DNA from 2 places in the Streptomyces sp. EDA2-14 genome. Region 1 is predicted to be linked to the other one. Evidence: predicted binding sites of a transcription regulator. Region 1 holds the regulator's gene; the other holds the start of a gene.
The links. The regulator HrcA, encoded in region 1, represses chaperone genes, less so after heat shock. The targets are predictions, from matches to a motif close to TTNGCACTCNGNNNNNCNGAGTGCNAA.

Region 2: a site for HrcA is predicted at 5,220-5,246, ahead of groL (chaperonin GroEL). Genes of this name have one in related genera too.

What each region holds. Positions count from the first base shown of each region.
Region 1 covers NZ_JBUEGE010000001.1:539,136-546,475, reverse strand. The annotation lists gene ACY34M_RS02355 (16S rRNA (uracil(1498)-N(3))-methyltransferase) at 1-127, opposite strand, end outside; gene ACY34M_RS02350 (nitronate monooxygenase) at 124-1,200, opposite strand; gene dnaJ (molecular chaperone DnaJ) at 1,435-2,574, opposite strand; gene hrcA (heat-inducible transcriptional repressor HrcA) at 2,575-3,591, opposite strand; gene ACY34M_RS02335 (MBL fold metallo-hydrolase) at 3,722-4,471, shown strand; gene ACY34M_RS02330 (DUF3097 domain-containing protein) at 4,506-5,330, shown strand; gene hemW (radical SAM family heme chaperone HemW) at 5,548-6,780, opposite strand; gene ACY34M_RS02320 (SpoIIE family protein phosphatase) at 6,833-7,340, opposite strand, start outside.
Region 2 covers NZ_JBUEGE010000002.1:126,851-134,190, forward strand. The annotation lists gene ACY34M_RS06865 (DUF7927 domain-containing protein) at 1-1,457, opposite strand, end outside; gene ACY34M_RS06870 (glucosyl-3-phosphoglycerate synthase) at 1,496-2,443, opposite strand; SAM riboswitch class I at 2,605-2,759, shown strand; gene thrC (threonine synthase) at 2,778-4,085, shown strand; gene ACY34M_RS06880 (MoaD/ThiS family protein) at 4,136-4,411, shown strand; gene ACY34M_RS06885 (cold-shock protein) at 4,871-5,077, shown strand; gene groL (chaperonin GroEL) at 5,376-7,001, shown strand; gene ACY34M_RS06895 (hypothetical protein) at 7,157-7,340, opposite strand, start outside.

The DNA.
Region 1 (7,340 bases):
TGAGGGTGACCGTCTCCCCGGCCCGCAGCCGCTTCACGGAGACGGCATGCCGCCCCTCGGGCCCGTCGAGCACATACGCGCGGTCACCGGGAACAGCCCCGTCGACCACGAAAACCGGAGCGGTCATCGGACGGCACCCCGCTGCGCCAACGCGGCCTTCGCGGAGTCGAGTTCGGCGGCGAGCACCTCCACGAGCTGCCCGGCCGGCAGCTCCCGCGCCAGCCGGTGCCCCTGCCCCGCCCACAGCGCCATGCCCTGCGGGTCACCGGCCTTGGCGGCGGCCTTGCGCAGCGGCGACGTCATGTGGTGGACCTGCGGGTACGCGGCCGGGGCGTACGGTCCGTGCTCGCGCATGAACCGGTTGACGAGGCCGCGCGCGGGCCGCCCGGAGAAGGCCCTGGTCAGTTCGGTCCGGGTGAACAGCGGATCGGTCATGGCCTGCTTGTGCAGCTCCGGCGCCCCGGACTCGGGGGTGACCAGGAACGCGGTGCCGAGCTGCGCGAGATCGGCGCCCGCGGCGAGCACGGCGGCGATCTGCGCGCCCCGCATGATCCCGCCCGCGGCGACGATCGGCAGCTGGACGGCCTCGCGCACCTGCGCGATCAGCGAAAGAAGACCGATCCCGCTCCCGTCGGCCTCGGGGTTGTCCCGGTGGGTCCCCTGGTGGCCACCGGCCTCGATCCCCTGGACGCACACCATGTCGGCGCCGGCCTCCTGCGCGGCCTGCGCCTCCTCCACGGTCGTGACGGTGACACCGACCCGTGTCCCGACGCGCTGGAGCGCCTGGACGACCTCGCGCCGGGGGCAGCCGAAGGTGAAGGTGACCAGTGCCACCGGCTCGTCGGCGAGGACCGCGAGCTTGGCGTCGTAGCCGTCGTCGCTGCAGCTGTCGGTCTCGCCGAGCGGCGTCGCGTACCAGGTGGCCTCACCGGCGAGCTGGTGGCGGTAGACGTCGACGGTCGCCGGGTCCACGTGCTCGGTCTGCGGCATGAAGAGGTTGACGCCGAAGGGCCTGCCGGTCAGCGCCCGCACCTGTTTGATCTCCTGGTACATCCCGTCGGCCGTCTTGTACCCGGCGGCGAGGAAGCCGAGCCCACCCGCCTCGGCCACGGCGGCAACCAGCGCGGGTTGCGAAGCGCCACCCGCCATGGGGGCCTGCACGATCGGAAGGGGGCAGAGATCGGTCAGTGCGGAGGACATGACCGCATCGTGCCACGTCCCCTCCGGGGGGCCGAATCGACCCGGCCCCCGTCCCCCCACGCCACGGGGCTCCGCCCCGGGCCCCGCTGCTCAATCGCCGCAGGGGCTTGAAATACCGAGCACCTCGGGGCTGGATCCATCAGTCGCCGGCGGGGCTTGATTTATCAAGCCCCGCCGGCGATTGAGGCGCGGGGTCCGGGGCGGAGCCCCGAGGCCGTAACGCCGGTGCGGCGATCAGCGGCCGTTGAACGCGTCCTTCAGGCGGGAGAAGAGGCCCTGCTGGCCCGGCTGGAACTGCCCCGTGGGCCGCTCCTCGCCGCGCAGCTTGGCCAGCTCCCGCAGCACCCGCTCCTGCTCCGGGTCCAGCTTCTGCGGCGTCGTGACCTCGACGTGCACGATGAGGTCGCCACGGCCGCCGCCCCGCAGATGCGTGACGCCGCGCCCGTGCAGCGGAACCGACTGACCGGACTGCGTGCCCGGCCGGATGTCGATCTCCTCCATGCCGTCGAGCGTCTCCAGCGGCACCTTCGTGCCGAGCGCCGCCGCCGTCATCGGGATCGTCACCGTGCAGTGCAGATCGTCGCCGCGCCGCTGGAACGTCGGGTGCGGCAGCTCGTGGATCTCCACGTACAGGTCACCGGCGGGGCCGCCGCCGGGGCCGACCTCGCCCTCGCCCGCGAGCTGGATCCGCGTGCCGTTGTCCACACCGGCCGGGATCTTCACCGTGAGCGTGCGGCGCGACCGGATACGGCCGTCGCCCGCGCACTCGGGGCACGGCGTCGGCACGACCGTGCCGAAGCCCTGGCACTGCGGGCAGGGCCGCGAGGTCATGACCTGGCCGAGGAACGACCGCGTGACCTGCGAGACCTCACCGCGACCGCGACACATGTCACAGGTCTGGGCCGAGGTCCCCGGCGCGGCACCCTCGCCGCTGCAGGTCGTGCACACCACGGCGGTGTCGACCTGGATGTCCTTGGTGGTGCCGAAGGCCGCCTCGTTCAGCTCGACCTCGAGCCGGATCATGGCGTCCTGGCCACGGCGCGTACGGGACCGGGGTCCGCGCTGCGACGCCGTGCCGAAGAAGGCATCCATGATGTCCGAGAAGTTCCCGAACCCGCCAGCGCCGAAGCCACCGGCCCCGCCGCCTCCGCCGGCCTGCGACAGGGGGTCGCCCCCGAGGTCGTAGACCTGCTTCTTCTGCGGGTCGGAGAGCACCTCGTAGGCGGCGTTGATCTCCTTGAAGCGCTCCTGAGTCTTCGGGTCCGGATTCACATCCGGGTGAAGCTCACGCGCCAGCCTTCGGAAGGCCTTCTTGATTTCGTCCTGGGAAGCGTCGCGGCGCACGCCGAGTACGGCGTAGTAGTCCGTGGCCACTTACGACTCCGCCAGGATCTGTCCGACGTAACGTGCCACTGCGCGTACTGCTCCCATCGTTCCCGGGTAATCCATGCGTGTCGGTCCGACGACACCCAGCTTGGCGACTGCCTCGCCGCCCGAACCGTAGCCCACGGAGACGACGGACGTGGAGTTGAGTCCTTCATGGGCGTTCTCGTGACCGATCCGTACGGCCATGCCCGAATCTCCCACCTCACCAAGCAACTTGAGGAGCACGACCTGCTCCTCAAGGGCTTCGAGTACCGGACGAATGGTGAGGGGAAAGTCATGTCCGAAGCGGGTGAGATTGGCGGTACCGCCGATCATCAACCGCTCCTCCGTCTCCTCCACGAGTGTCTCCAGCAGAGTGGAGAGCACCGTGGAGACCGTACCCCGGTCCTCCTGCTCGAAAGCCTCCGGCAGGTCCTGCACCAGCTGCGGCACGTCGGCGAACCGGCGGCCCGCGACCCGGCTGTTCAGCCGGGCCCGCAGATCCGCCAGTGACGATTCGCCGAACGGCGCCGGGCAGTCGATCATCCGCTGCTCCACGCGCCCGGTGTCCGTGATCAGCACGAGCATCAGACGGGCGGGCGCGAGCGACAGCAGCTCGACATGGCGCACGGTGGACCGGGTCAGGGACGGGTACTGGACGATCGCCACCTGCCGCGTCAGCTGCGCGAGCAGCCGCACGGTGCGGCCGACGACGTCGTCGAGATCGACGGCGCCGTCCAGGAAGTTCTGGATGGCGCGCCGCTCCGGCGCGGCCATCGGCTTCACCGCGGTGAGCTTGTCGACGAACAGGCGGTAGCCCTTGTCGGTGGGGATGCGCCCGGCACTGGTGTGCGGCTGGGCGATGAATCCCTCTTCCTCCAGGACAGCCATGTCGTTACGGACGGTGGCCGGCGAGACACCGAGCTTGTGCCGCTCGGTGAGCGCCTTGGAGCCGACCGGCTCCTCGGTGCCGACATAGTCCTGGACGATGGCGCGCAGCACTTCGAGCCTGCGTTCACTGAGCATCGGCGCGCACCTCCAGAAACAGCCGTTGCGATCTTCCTGCTTTGGCACTCCCTGTGGGCGAGTGCCAATCGTCCCCGGCTCAGTGTACGGCCGGTGGGTACGGGCCCGGCAAGGGCGCTAGCGTCGAGGTATGGAGTTCGCGCAGCGTATCGACTGGGCCGCGAGAGGCTGGGAGCGCCTCGCGCCGAACGTGGGGCGGGTGCGGCTGCCCGGATGGGACTGCACGACCGGCCTCGTGGTCGGTGAAGAAGCGGCGCTCTTGATCGACACCGGATCCTCACTGGGTGAAGGCGCCGGGCTGCGCGCCGACACCCGTGCGCTCCTCGGGCCACACCGGAGAGTGACGCATGTCGCTCTGACCCACCCGCACTTCGACCATGTGCTGGGCACCGCCGCGTTCGCGGGTGTCGAGGTGTACGGGGCGGTGGGCATCGACGTCCTCTTCGAGCACGGCGCCGAGGCGCTGCGCGCCGACGCCGTGAAGCACGGCCTCGCCCCGGACGCGGCGGCCGAGTCGGTCGACCTCCTGGTCACCCCGCCGCACCGGGTGTGCGGCGAGTGGACGCTCGATCTGGGCGGCGGGCTCACGGTGCTGCTCGCGAACATCGGTCCGGCGCACAGTGGCCACGATCTGGCGGTGCTCGTCCCCGGCGGCCCCTCCGCCCCGGAGATCGTCTTCTGCGGCGATCTGGTGGAGGAGTCCGGCGACCCCCAGGCGGGCCCGGACGCGGCGCCGCACCACTGGCCCGCGGCGCTCGACCGGCTGCTCGACCTCGGGGGCGAGGACGCGGTGTACGTCCCGGGGCACGGTTCGACGGTGAATGCCCAGTTCGTCCGCGCGCAACGCGCCACATTGGCGACGTGTTTCGGCGTGTCGTAGTCCTGGCCTGCGCTGTTCTCTTATCGTCTTGCGGATGCGCCAGTACTCCCCCGACCTGACCCCTCCGTGGAAGCGGAACAAGCCGGCCGCCGAGGTCCCGGCCGAACCGGACCTCGTCGTCGAGGAGGTCACCACGGGCTTCTGCGGGGCCGTGATCCGGGTGGAGAAGACGGCGCAGGGGCCGACCGTGACCTTGGAGGACCGCTTCGGCAAGCACCGGGTGTTCCCGATGGAACCCCGCGGCTTCATGATCGACGGCAAGGTCGTCACCCTCGTACGACCCTCGGGCCCGGCCGGTCCCGTCCGGCCCACCCGTACCGCGTCCGGCTCGGTGGCGGTGCCCGGCGCCCGCGCCCGGGTGGCGCGCGCGGGGCGCATCTACGTGGAGGGCAAGCACGACGCCGAGCTCATCGAGCGGGTCTGGGGCGACGACCTGCGCATCGAGGGCGTCGCGGTGGAGTTCCTTGAGGGCGTGGACGACCTCCCGGCGATCGTCTCCGAGTTCGCGCCCGGAGCGGACGCCCGCCTCGGGGTTCTGGTCGACCACCTCGTGCCGGGCTCGAAGGAATGGCGCATCGCCCAGTCGGTGACCAGCGAGCACGCCCTGGTGGTGGGCCACCCCTACATCGACATCTGGGAGGCGGTGAAGCCGTCCTCCGTGGGCATCGAAGCGTGGCCCCGCGTCCCGCGCGGCCAGGACTGGAAGACGGGCGTGTGCCGGGCGCTGGGCTGGCGCGTGGCGAACACGGGTGAGGCGTGGCAGCACATCCTGTCGCGGGTCCGCACCTACAAAGACCTGGAGCCGGAACTCCTCGGCCGCGTGGAGGAACTCATCGACTTCGTCACAGCCCCCGAGTAACGCCCCCTGCACCGTGGTCGCACCCTCGGGGCTCCGCCCCGACCCCCGCTGCTCAATCGCCGCAGGGGCTTGAAATACCTAGCCTTGGGCAATCTGCCGCCTTGGGCGGCAGGGTGGGCAAGGCGGCACCCCGGTGCCGCGGAACGGAAACGGTGGGCGTCGGCCACGGTGCAGGCAGAGCAGCCCGGTGCCGCGCTGCGGGGAGCGCGGCGTGGCCTCAGTCGACCAGGTCGCGGACGACCGCGTCGGCGAGGAGGCGGCCGCGCAGGGTCAGGACCGCGCGGCCGGACGTGAACGGCTCCGGTTCCAGCAGGCCGTCCGTCAATGCTTTCTTCGCCGCCGCGAGGCCGTCCGGCTTGAGCAGCTCCAGCGGGCAACCGTCACGGAGCCGCAGCTCCAGCAGAATCCGCTCGACCCGCCGGTCCTCCTCCGCCAGGATCTCGCGCCCGGCCCCCGGCGACCGCCCACCCGCGAGCGCCGCCGCGTACGCCCCCGGATGCTTGACGTTCCACCACCGCACCCCGCCCACGTGGGAGTGCGCACCGGGCCCGGCCCCCCACCAGTCGGCCCCGCGCCAGTACAGCTCGTTGTGCAGACAGCGCCCGGCCTCCGAGGTCGCCCAGTTCGACACCTCGTACCAGTCGAACCCGGCCGCCCCCAACACCTCGTCGGCGATCAGATACCGGTCCGCGTGCACGTCGTCGTCGGTCATCGGCACCTCGCCGCGCCGGATCCGCCGCGCGAGCTGCGTACCCTCCTCGACGATCAGCGCGTAGGCGGAGACATGGTCGGGCCCGGCCCCGAGCGCCGCCTCGAGCGAGGCCCGCCAGTCGTCGTCGGTCTCGCCGGGCGTGCCATAGATGAGGTCGAGGTTGACGTGGTCGAAGCCCGCCGCCCGCGCCTCCGCGACACAGGCCTCGGGCCGCCCCGGCGTATGCGTACGGTCGAGCACCTTCAGCACGTGCTGCCGGGCGCTCTGCATCCCGAACGAGATCCGGTTGAAGCCACCGGCCCGCAGCTCGGCGAGGTACGCCGGGTCGACCGACTCCGGGTTCGCCTCGGTGGTGACCTCCGCGTCGTCCGCGAGCCCGAACTCGTCGCGGATCGACCCCAGCATCCGTACGAGATCGGCGGCCGGCAGCAGCGTCGGCGTACCGCCCCCGACGAACACGGTCCGCACGGGACGCGGGTCGTCGCCGAGCACCTTCCGCGCGAGGCGCACCTCCTCGACGAGCGTCTCCGCGTAGTTGTCACGGGACGCGAGCACGCCGCCGGTGCCGCGCAGCTCGGTCGCCGTGTACGTGTTGAAGTCGCAGTAGCCGCAGCGCGTGGCGCAGTACGGGACGTGCAGATAGAAGCCGAGGGGTCGGGAGCAGGACCCGGCGAGGGCGGACGCGGGCAGCGAGCCGTCGTCGGGCACGGGCTCGCCGTCGGGAAGTGCGGAAGGCATGACCCCATTGTCCCGCCTCGCGGAATCTTCCGGAGCGCACCCGTCGTCGGGCTCACTGCGCCTGGAGCACCAGCAGCGCCAGATCGTCGTCGGGCGGGCTGTCGGCGAAGGCGTGCACGAGCCGCCGGATCCGCTCCGCGAGCAGCGGCGCCGTGAGCCCCGAGCACCCGGCGAGCGCCTGCGCGAGCCCGTCGCCGTCGTCGAACTGGAGGGCCCCGCGGCGGCGCTCCGTCACCCCGTCCGTGACGCACAGGAGCGTGTCCCCGGTGCCCATCACGAACGTTTCGCTTGAGTAGTCCGGGTCGTCGACGACCCCGAGCAGCATCTGTGGTGTGGCCGCGGCGACGATCTCCCCGCCGGGCCGCATGAGCAGCGGCAGCGGGTGCCCGGCGGAGGCGATGGTGCAGAGCACGCCGTCCTCGGTGGGGGTCAGCTCGCCGTAGAGGAGGGACAGGAAGCGGGAGGTGGAGCCCTCGGGCGGCACACCGCGGCCGTCGGCGGCGGCGATCGCGCGGGCCGCCGCGTCGGAGGCCTCGGTGGCATCGTCGAGGAGCAGCCGG
Region 2 (7,340 bases), on a different contig from region 1:
GTGAGCCTGCCGTCCCCGCTCACCGGGTCGTTGACCTTCACCGAGTACGTGACGGTCGCGGTCTCGCCGGCCGGGATGTCACCGGTGTAGTTGATCTTCGGCTCGGTGTAGGAGACGTCCCCGGTGCTCGCCTTCGCGTCGTTGTTGTACGTCGCGTCGTCGAGGTTCTCGGTGAGGTCGTCGGTGAACTTGGCGTTCGGGTACGGCAGCCGGCTGACGTTCTTCGCCTTCACCGTGTACGTGACGGTGTCGCCGGGCTCGACCTTCGCCGGGCTCGCCGTCTTGGTGATCTCCAGGTCTGGCACCGGGACGGACAGGGCGAGCGCCGAGGGGACGTAGGTGTCGCCCTTGGTGGAGAAGTCCAGGGTGGTGGAGGTCGAGCCGACCGGGATCGGTTCGTCACCCGCGGCCCGCGTGGTGCCGCTGCTCGTGACGTCGAACTCCTTCGCGTCGATGCTCAGGTTGTTGCGCATCTTCGGGTCGAGGGCGCCGTCGTCCTCGGAGATGAAGAAGTTGTTGGTGTTGCCGGTGTGCGTCTCCCGGATGTTCTTGCCGCCCACGGCGAACCGGTCGCCCGCCGTGTTCCAGTCGCCCTCGTACGCGGTGACGCTGGCCCGCGGGGTGCCCGAGGTGCGGTAGAAGCCGTCGACCGTGACGCGGGTGGCCGGGGAGGTGGAGCGCTGCAGGACGTGGCCGCCGTAGATGTAGACGTTGCGGCGGTCCGGCGCGTAGTCGTCGTTCGGGCCGTCGTACTTGTAGACGACGGTCATCGACCAGCCGCCCACACAGCCCTTGCCGGTGGGCGCCCAGACGTCGCCGACGGAGACCGGGATGTCGTTTCCGGTCCCGATGATGGCGCTGAAGCGGTCCGTGACGTCCGCTTCGCCCGTGTAGTAGTGCGGTCCGCTGGTCGAGGCGGGGTCCCGCACCACGTTGGTCGGGGAGACCTTCGTCGGCGTCGCGCCGCCGATGCCGACCACGGGCGCCGCGTCCTGCGGCTCACCGGGCGAGGGGTCGACGTCGGCGCCGGAGATGTCGCAGCGCTTGAGCTGGGCGCCGCTCGGGCCCTTGTACGTGCCGTCGTTGCCGCCGTAGAAGAGGCGGGCGTAGGCGACCCTGGCGCCGGGCGGGATGGCGACCCGGCCGGTGCTGGAGCCGTAGCCGTCCGTCGTCCCGGCCTTGTTGATCCGTTCCATGACGAACGTGTTGTTGTTGTCCCGGCCCTCGCCGTTCGCGGCGACCGCGCAGCGCGCGGCCATGTCGGCGTCGCCCGTCGGGCAGCCCATGACCGTGTTGCCGATGGTCTTGAAGTCGCCGTAGATCGATTCGTCGTAGCGCTTGGCGAAGGGGGAGACCACGTCGGCGGACGCGGAGCTCGGGGCGAGGCCGGCCAGGGAGGCCGTGAGGACGGCGGCGACGGCGACGGCCGCCCTGCCCTTTACTTGTCTAATCCGCATAAAGGGCAAGCTAGACAAAACATATGATTATGCCGCGCTTATGCGACGCGACGCTCCGTGTACTCACTGATTTCGATCATCGGAGGGCGTTCCTCCGTGTCGACCGCGTGCGTGCGCGGCTCGAAGCCGTCCGCACCCCGCTCGAACTGCGTGAGCACCGGCCGCACCAGATGTCCGCGCGCGAGCCGCAGCTGCGCGGTGCGGTAGATCGCCGCCGCCATCCGGCCCAGCGCCTGCCCGTCCTGGTGCCGGTGCTTGCGCACCCCCACGTCGACCTGGGCGAGCCCGTCCAGGCCCACGGTGTGCAGCGCGTCCACGAGCAGGCCCAGCTCGACCCCGTACCCGACGGGGAACGGGAGGCGCTCAAGGAGCGAGCGGCGGGCCGCGTACTCGCCGCCCAGCGGCTGCACGAACCCGGCCAGTTGCGGCCAGTGCAGATTCAGGATCGGGCGGGCCATCAGCTCGGTCACCCGGCCGCCCTGACCCGCGGCCCCGTCCAGCGGACGGTCGTACATCGCCTTCACGAAGTGCACGCCGGGCTCGGTCAGCAGCGGACCGACGATCCCGGAGACGAAGTCCGCCGAGAACTCCTTCAGATCGGCGTCGACGAAGCACACGATGTCACCGGAAGTGACGAAAAGGGAGCGCCACAGCACCTCACCCTTGCCGGGCCCGACCGGGACCCGCGGCAGGATCGTGTCCCGGTGCTCGACGCGCGCCCCGGCCGCCGCCGCGACCTCGGAGGTGCGGTCGGTGGAGCCGGAGTCGATCACCACGAGCTCGTCGACGAGCGGCACCGCCTCCGTCATCAGCGTGCGCCGGATCTCGGCGACGATCGCACCGACCGTCGCCTCCTCGTTCAGCGCGGGCAGTACGACACTCACCGTCTGACCCGAGGCGTGCTTGGCGGCGACCAACCGGTGCAGCGGATGATCGTCCACGGACCAGGAGCGCCGCTCAAGCCAGCGCTCGACCTCTTCCAGCACGGTCTGGGTTCCTTCCCTCAGGATCCACATGTGATCCATCTCGCGGTTCGGACGACTATCTCAAGGGTCCGGGCCTTCGGTTACAGTCTTGAACAACGCCGGTGACCATCGCATGTCGGGGGTCGCCTGCCGTAGACAACTGAATCCACACAATCGAATACCGCTCATCCAGAGGGGCAGAGGGAAACGGCCCGTTGAAGCCCCGGCAACCCTCCAGCCGGTCTCGTCCGCACACCGCAGTGCGCCCGCGAGGCTCCCGGCTAGGGAAGGTGCCAAATCCGTCTCGTGGCGAGATGCGTCACGAGAAAGATGAGGAGAAAGGGCCTCGCCTCTCATGGCTGTACAGACTGTCGCCACCGAAACCGCCGCCGCCGTCGACGCTGTTGATCTGGGGCCGGCTTCCGGCCTCTCCTGCCGCGAGTGCGGCGCCGTCGTCCCGCTCGGCCCCGTCTTCGCCTGTGCCGAGTGTTTCGGGCCGCTCGAAGTCGCGTACGACCTGCCCACCGGTGACCCCGAGGCGCTGCGCAAGCAGATCGAGGCCGGTCCCGCCAACATCTGGCGCTACGCCCCGCTGCTGCCCGTCCCGGCCGACGTCGCCGAGAAGCCGAACCTGAACCCCGGCTGGACCAAGCTCGTCAAGGCCGACAACCTCGGCCGTGAACTGGGCGTCGCCGAGGGCAAGTTGTTCGTCAAGGACGACTCCGGCAACCCCACGCACTCCTTCAAGGACCGCGTCGTCGCGCAGGCCATCGAGGCCGCCCGCGCCTTCGGCTTCACCACGCTCTCCTGCTCCTCCACCGGCAACCTGGCCGGCGCCGTCGGCGCCGCGGCCGCCCGCGCCGGCTTCCGCTCCTGCGTGTTCATCCCGCACGACCTGGAGCAGGGCAAGGTCGTCATGGCCGGTGTCTACGGCGGTGACCTCGTCGCCATCGAGGGCAACTACGACGACGTGAACCGTTTCTGCTCCGAGCTCATCGGCGACCCGCTGGGCGAGGGCTGGGGCTTCGTGAACGTGAACCTGCGCCCGTACTACGGCGAGGGCTCCAAGACGCTCGCGTACGAGATCTGCGAACAGCTCGGCTGGCAGCTCCCCGACCAGCTGGTCATCCCGATCGCCTCCGGCTCGCAGTTCACGAAGATCGACAAGGGCCTCAAGGAGCTGATCAAGCTCGGCCTCGTCGAGGACAAGCCCTACAAGCTCTTCGGCGCCCAGGCCGAGGGCTGCTCCCCGGTCTCCGTCGCCTACAAGGGCGGCCACGACGTGGTCCGCCCGCAGAAGCCGACGACCATCGCCAAGTCCCTCGCCATCGGCAACCCCGCCGACGGCCCCTACGTCCTCGACATCGCCCGCCGCACCGGCGGCGCCGTGGAGGACGTGAACGACGAGCAGGTCGTCGACGCGATCAAGCTGCTCGCGCGCACGGAGGGCATCTTCGCGGAGACGGCCGGCGGTGTGACGCTGGGCGTCACCAAGAAGCTCATCGAGGCGGGCCAGATCGACCCGTCGCTCACCACCGTCGTCCTGAACACCGGTGACGGCCTCAAGACGCTGGACGCGGTCGCCGAGTCCTCGCAGGCCACCGCCACCATCCGGCCGAGCCTGGACGCGTTCCGCGACGCCGGTCTCGCCGCCGACCACTGAGCCCAGCCGACCACTGAGCCAACCGAACTTGTAGCACCGGGAGTCACCGCATGAGCGTCAACGTTCGCATCCCCACCATCCTGCGCACCTACACGGGCGGCCAGTCCGAGGTCGCCGCCGAGGGCGCCACCCTCGCCGACGTCATCGCCGACCTGGAGAAGAACCACACCGGCATCGCCGCCCGCGTCCTCGACGACCAGGGCAAGCTGCGCCGCTTCGTGAACGTCTACGTCAACGACGACGACGTCCGCTTCGAGCAGGGCCTTCAGACGGCGACGCCGGACGGCGCCGGCGTCTCGATCATTCCGGCCGTCGCCGGAGGCTGACCGTCCGGCACAGTGCCGACGGCTGATCTTCCGTAGGTCTACACAGAGTTATCCGAATTGCCCCCTCCGCGAGAGAAGCGGAGGGGGCAATTCTGCATGGTTGAGCGCGGTACAGTTGGGGAAGCTGCTGCGATTCCGATACGCGGTGCATGACGGGTGCATATGAGTTCTCGCCCGCTGCCCGACAAGAAGCAGCCAAAGTGTCCAGCCCTTTCGGGCCTTTTACGGCATTTACGCGGCCCGAGTTGCCCGCACATCCGGTGAGTTGACCCGGTTTCCCCGATCTGGCGTGCCCAGAATTCTCGTCCGATTGACCTGTTGCAGACGGCAGTTGGGCAGATACATTCAGCCGCGGTCGACGCGTTCCGGCGCACACCCCCATATCCCATGGGGCGTGAGGTCTGACCCGGGTCCGCGAAGTGCGGTCCTGCGCAAGGGCCAGTAATAGGGGAGTTAGGCATGGCTCAGGGCACCGTCAAGTGGTTCAACGCGGAGAAGGGGTACGGCTTCATCGCGGTCGACGGTGGTGCGGATGTTTTCGTCCACTACAGCGCGATTCAGATGGACGGCTACCGCACCCTCGAAGAGGGTCAGCGGGTCGAGTTCGAGATCTCGCAGGGCCAGAAGGGGCCGCAGGCCGACATGGTCCGCGTGGCCGCCGGCTGAACGCGCGCGTCAGACTGCAAGCTTGCACGTCGCACGTCATGGAGGGCTCGTCTCCCGGTCGACCGGGGGCGGGCCCTTCGTGCTACCTGCACCTTTGGAGGACGGCCTTGCACTCGTGGGGGTCGAGTGCTAATCATTGGGCTTAGCACTCTCCGAGTGAGAGTGACAGAACTTGGATCGGGTCGGTGAGGCCCGCAGACCGGGTGGTGCAAGGAACCACAAGGTGTGCAGGCCGTCCGTCGCGGGCACCTGCACGGTCCGTTTGCGTTAGCCACCCCGTCCGGGAGGACCACTTCACATGGCCAAGATCATCGCGTTCGACGAGGAGGCACGGCGCGGCCTCGAGCGCGGCATGAACCAGCTCGCCGACGCCGTCAAGGTGACCCTGGGCCCCAAGGGTCGCAACGTCGTCCTCGAGAAGAAGTGGGGCGCCCCCACGATCACCAACGATGGTGTGTCCATCGCCAAGGAGATCGAGCTCGAGGACCCGTACGAGAAGATCGGCGCCGAGCTGGTCAAGGAGGTCGCGAAGAAGACGGACGACGTCGCCGGTGACGGCACGACGACCGCGACCGTCCTGGCCCAGGCGCTCGTTCGCGAAGGCCTTCGCAACGTAGCCGCCGGCGCCAACCCGATGGCCCTCAAGCGCGGCATCGAGCGCGCCACCGAGGCCGTCTCCGCCGCCCTGCTCGAGCAGGCCAAGGAGGTGGAGACCAAGGAGCAGATCGCCTCCACCGCCTCCATCTCGGCCGCCGACACCCAGATCGGCGAGCTCATCGCCGAGGCCATGGACAAGGTCGGCAAGGAAGGCGTCATCACCGTCGAGGAGTCCCAGACCTTCGGTCTGGAGCTCGAGCTCACCGAGGGTATGCGCTTCGACAAGGGCTACATCTCGGCGTACTTCGCCACCGACATGGAGCGTATGGAGGCCTCGCTCGAGGACCCGTACATCCTCATCGTCAACTCGAAGATCGGCAACGTGAAGGACCTCCTTCCGCTGCTCGAGAAGGTCATGCAGTCCGGCAAGCCGCTGCTGATCATCGCCGAGGACGTCGAGGGCGAGGCCCTGTCGACCCTGGTCGTCAACAAGATCCGTGGCACCTTCAAGTCCGTCGCCGTCAAGGCCCCGGGCTTCGGTGACCGCCGCAAGGCCATGCTCGGCGACATCGCCATCCTCACCGGTGGCACCGTCATCTCCGAGGAGGTCGGCCTCAAGCTCGAGAACGCCGGTCTCGACCTGCTCGGCCGCGCCCGCAAGGTCGTCATCACCAAGGACGAGACGACGATCGTCGACGGCGCCGGTGACAGCGACCAGGTCCAGGGCCGCGTCAACCAGATCCGTGCCGAGATCGAGAACAGCGACTCGGACTACGACCGCGAGAAGCTCCAGGAGCGCCTGGCGAAGCTCGCCGGTGGCGTCGCCGTCATCAAGGCCGGTGCCGCGACCGAGGTCGAGCTCAAGGAGCGCAAGCACCGCATCGAGGACGCCGTTCGCAACGCGAAGGCGGCCGTCGAGGAGGGCATCGTCGCCGGTGGTGGCGTGGCCCTGCTCCAGGCCTCCGCGGTCTTCGAGAAGCTGGAGCTCGAGGGTGACGAGGCGACCGGCGCCAACGCCGTGAAGCTCGCCCTGGAGGCCCCGCTCAAGCAGATCGCCGTCAACGGTGGTCTCGAGGGTGGCGTCGTCGTGGAGAAGGTGCGCAACCTGACCGTCGGTCACGGTCTGAACGCCGCCACGGGTGACTACGTCGACATGATCGCCGAGGGCATCATCGACCCGGCGAAGGTCACGCGCTCCGCGCTGCAGAACGCCGCGTCGATCGCCGCGCTGTTCCTCACCACCGAGGCCGTCATCGCCGACAAGCCGGAGAAGGCCGCTGCCGCGGGTGCTCCGGGTGGTATGCCGGGCGGTGACATGGACTTCTGAGCCGGTCGCGGTTCAGCTCGTCTGTAACCCGAGGGCGGCACCGTCTCCACGTGAGACGGTGCCGCCCTCGGGCGTTTTCGCCTGCCCACCCGTGGTTGACGCCTCGGGGCTCCGCCCCGGACCCCGCTGCTCAATCGCCGCAGGGGCTTGATGTGTCAGGCCGCGTTCTCCTGGTACGACTTCCAGGTGTCGCGGCCCGCGCGGGTCGCGCTGGTGGCCACTGCCTGGGCCTGGTGGAGGGCGCGCTGGGCCATTTCGGCGGGCGGGACGTCCCACGTGCCGGTCCAGCTGCGGCCCGCGCGGGTCAGTTCGTAGACGAGGACGCCGGCCCCGGCCATC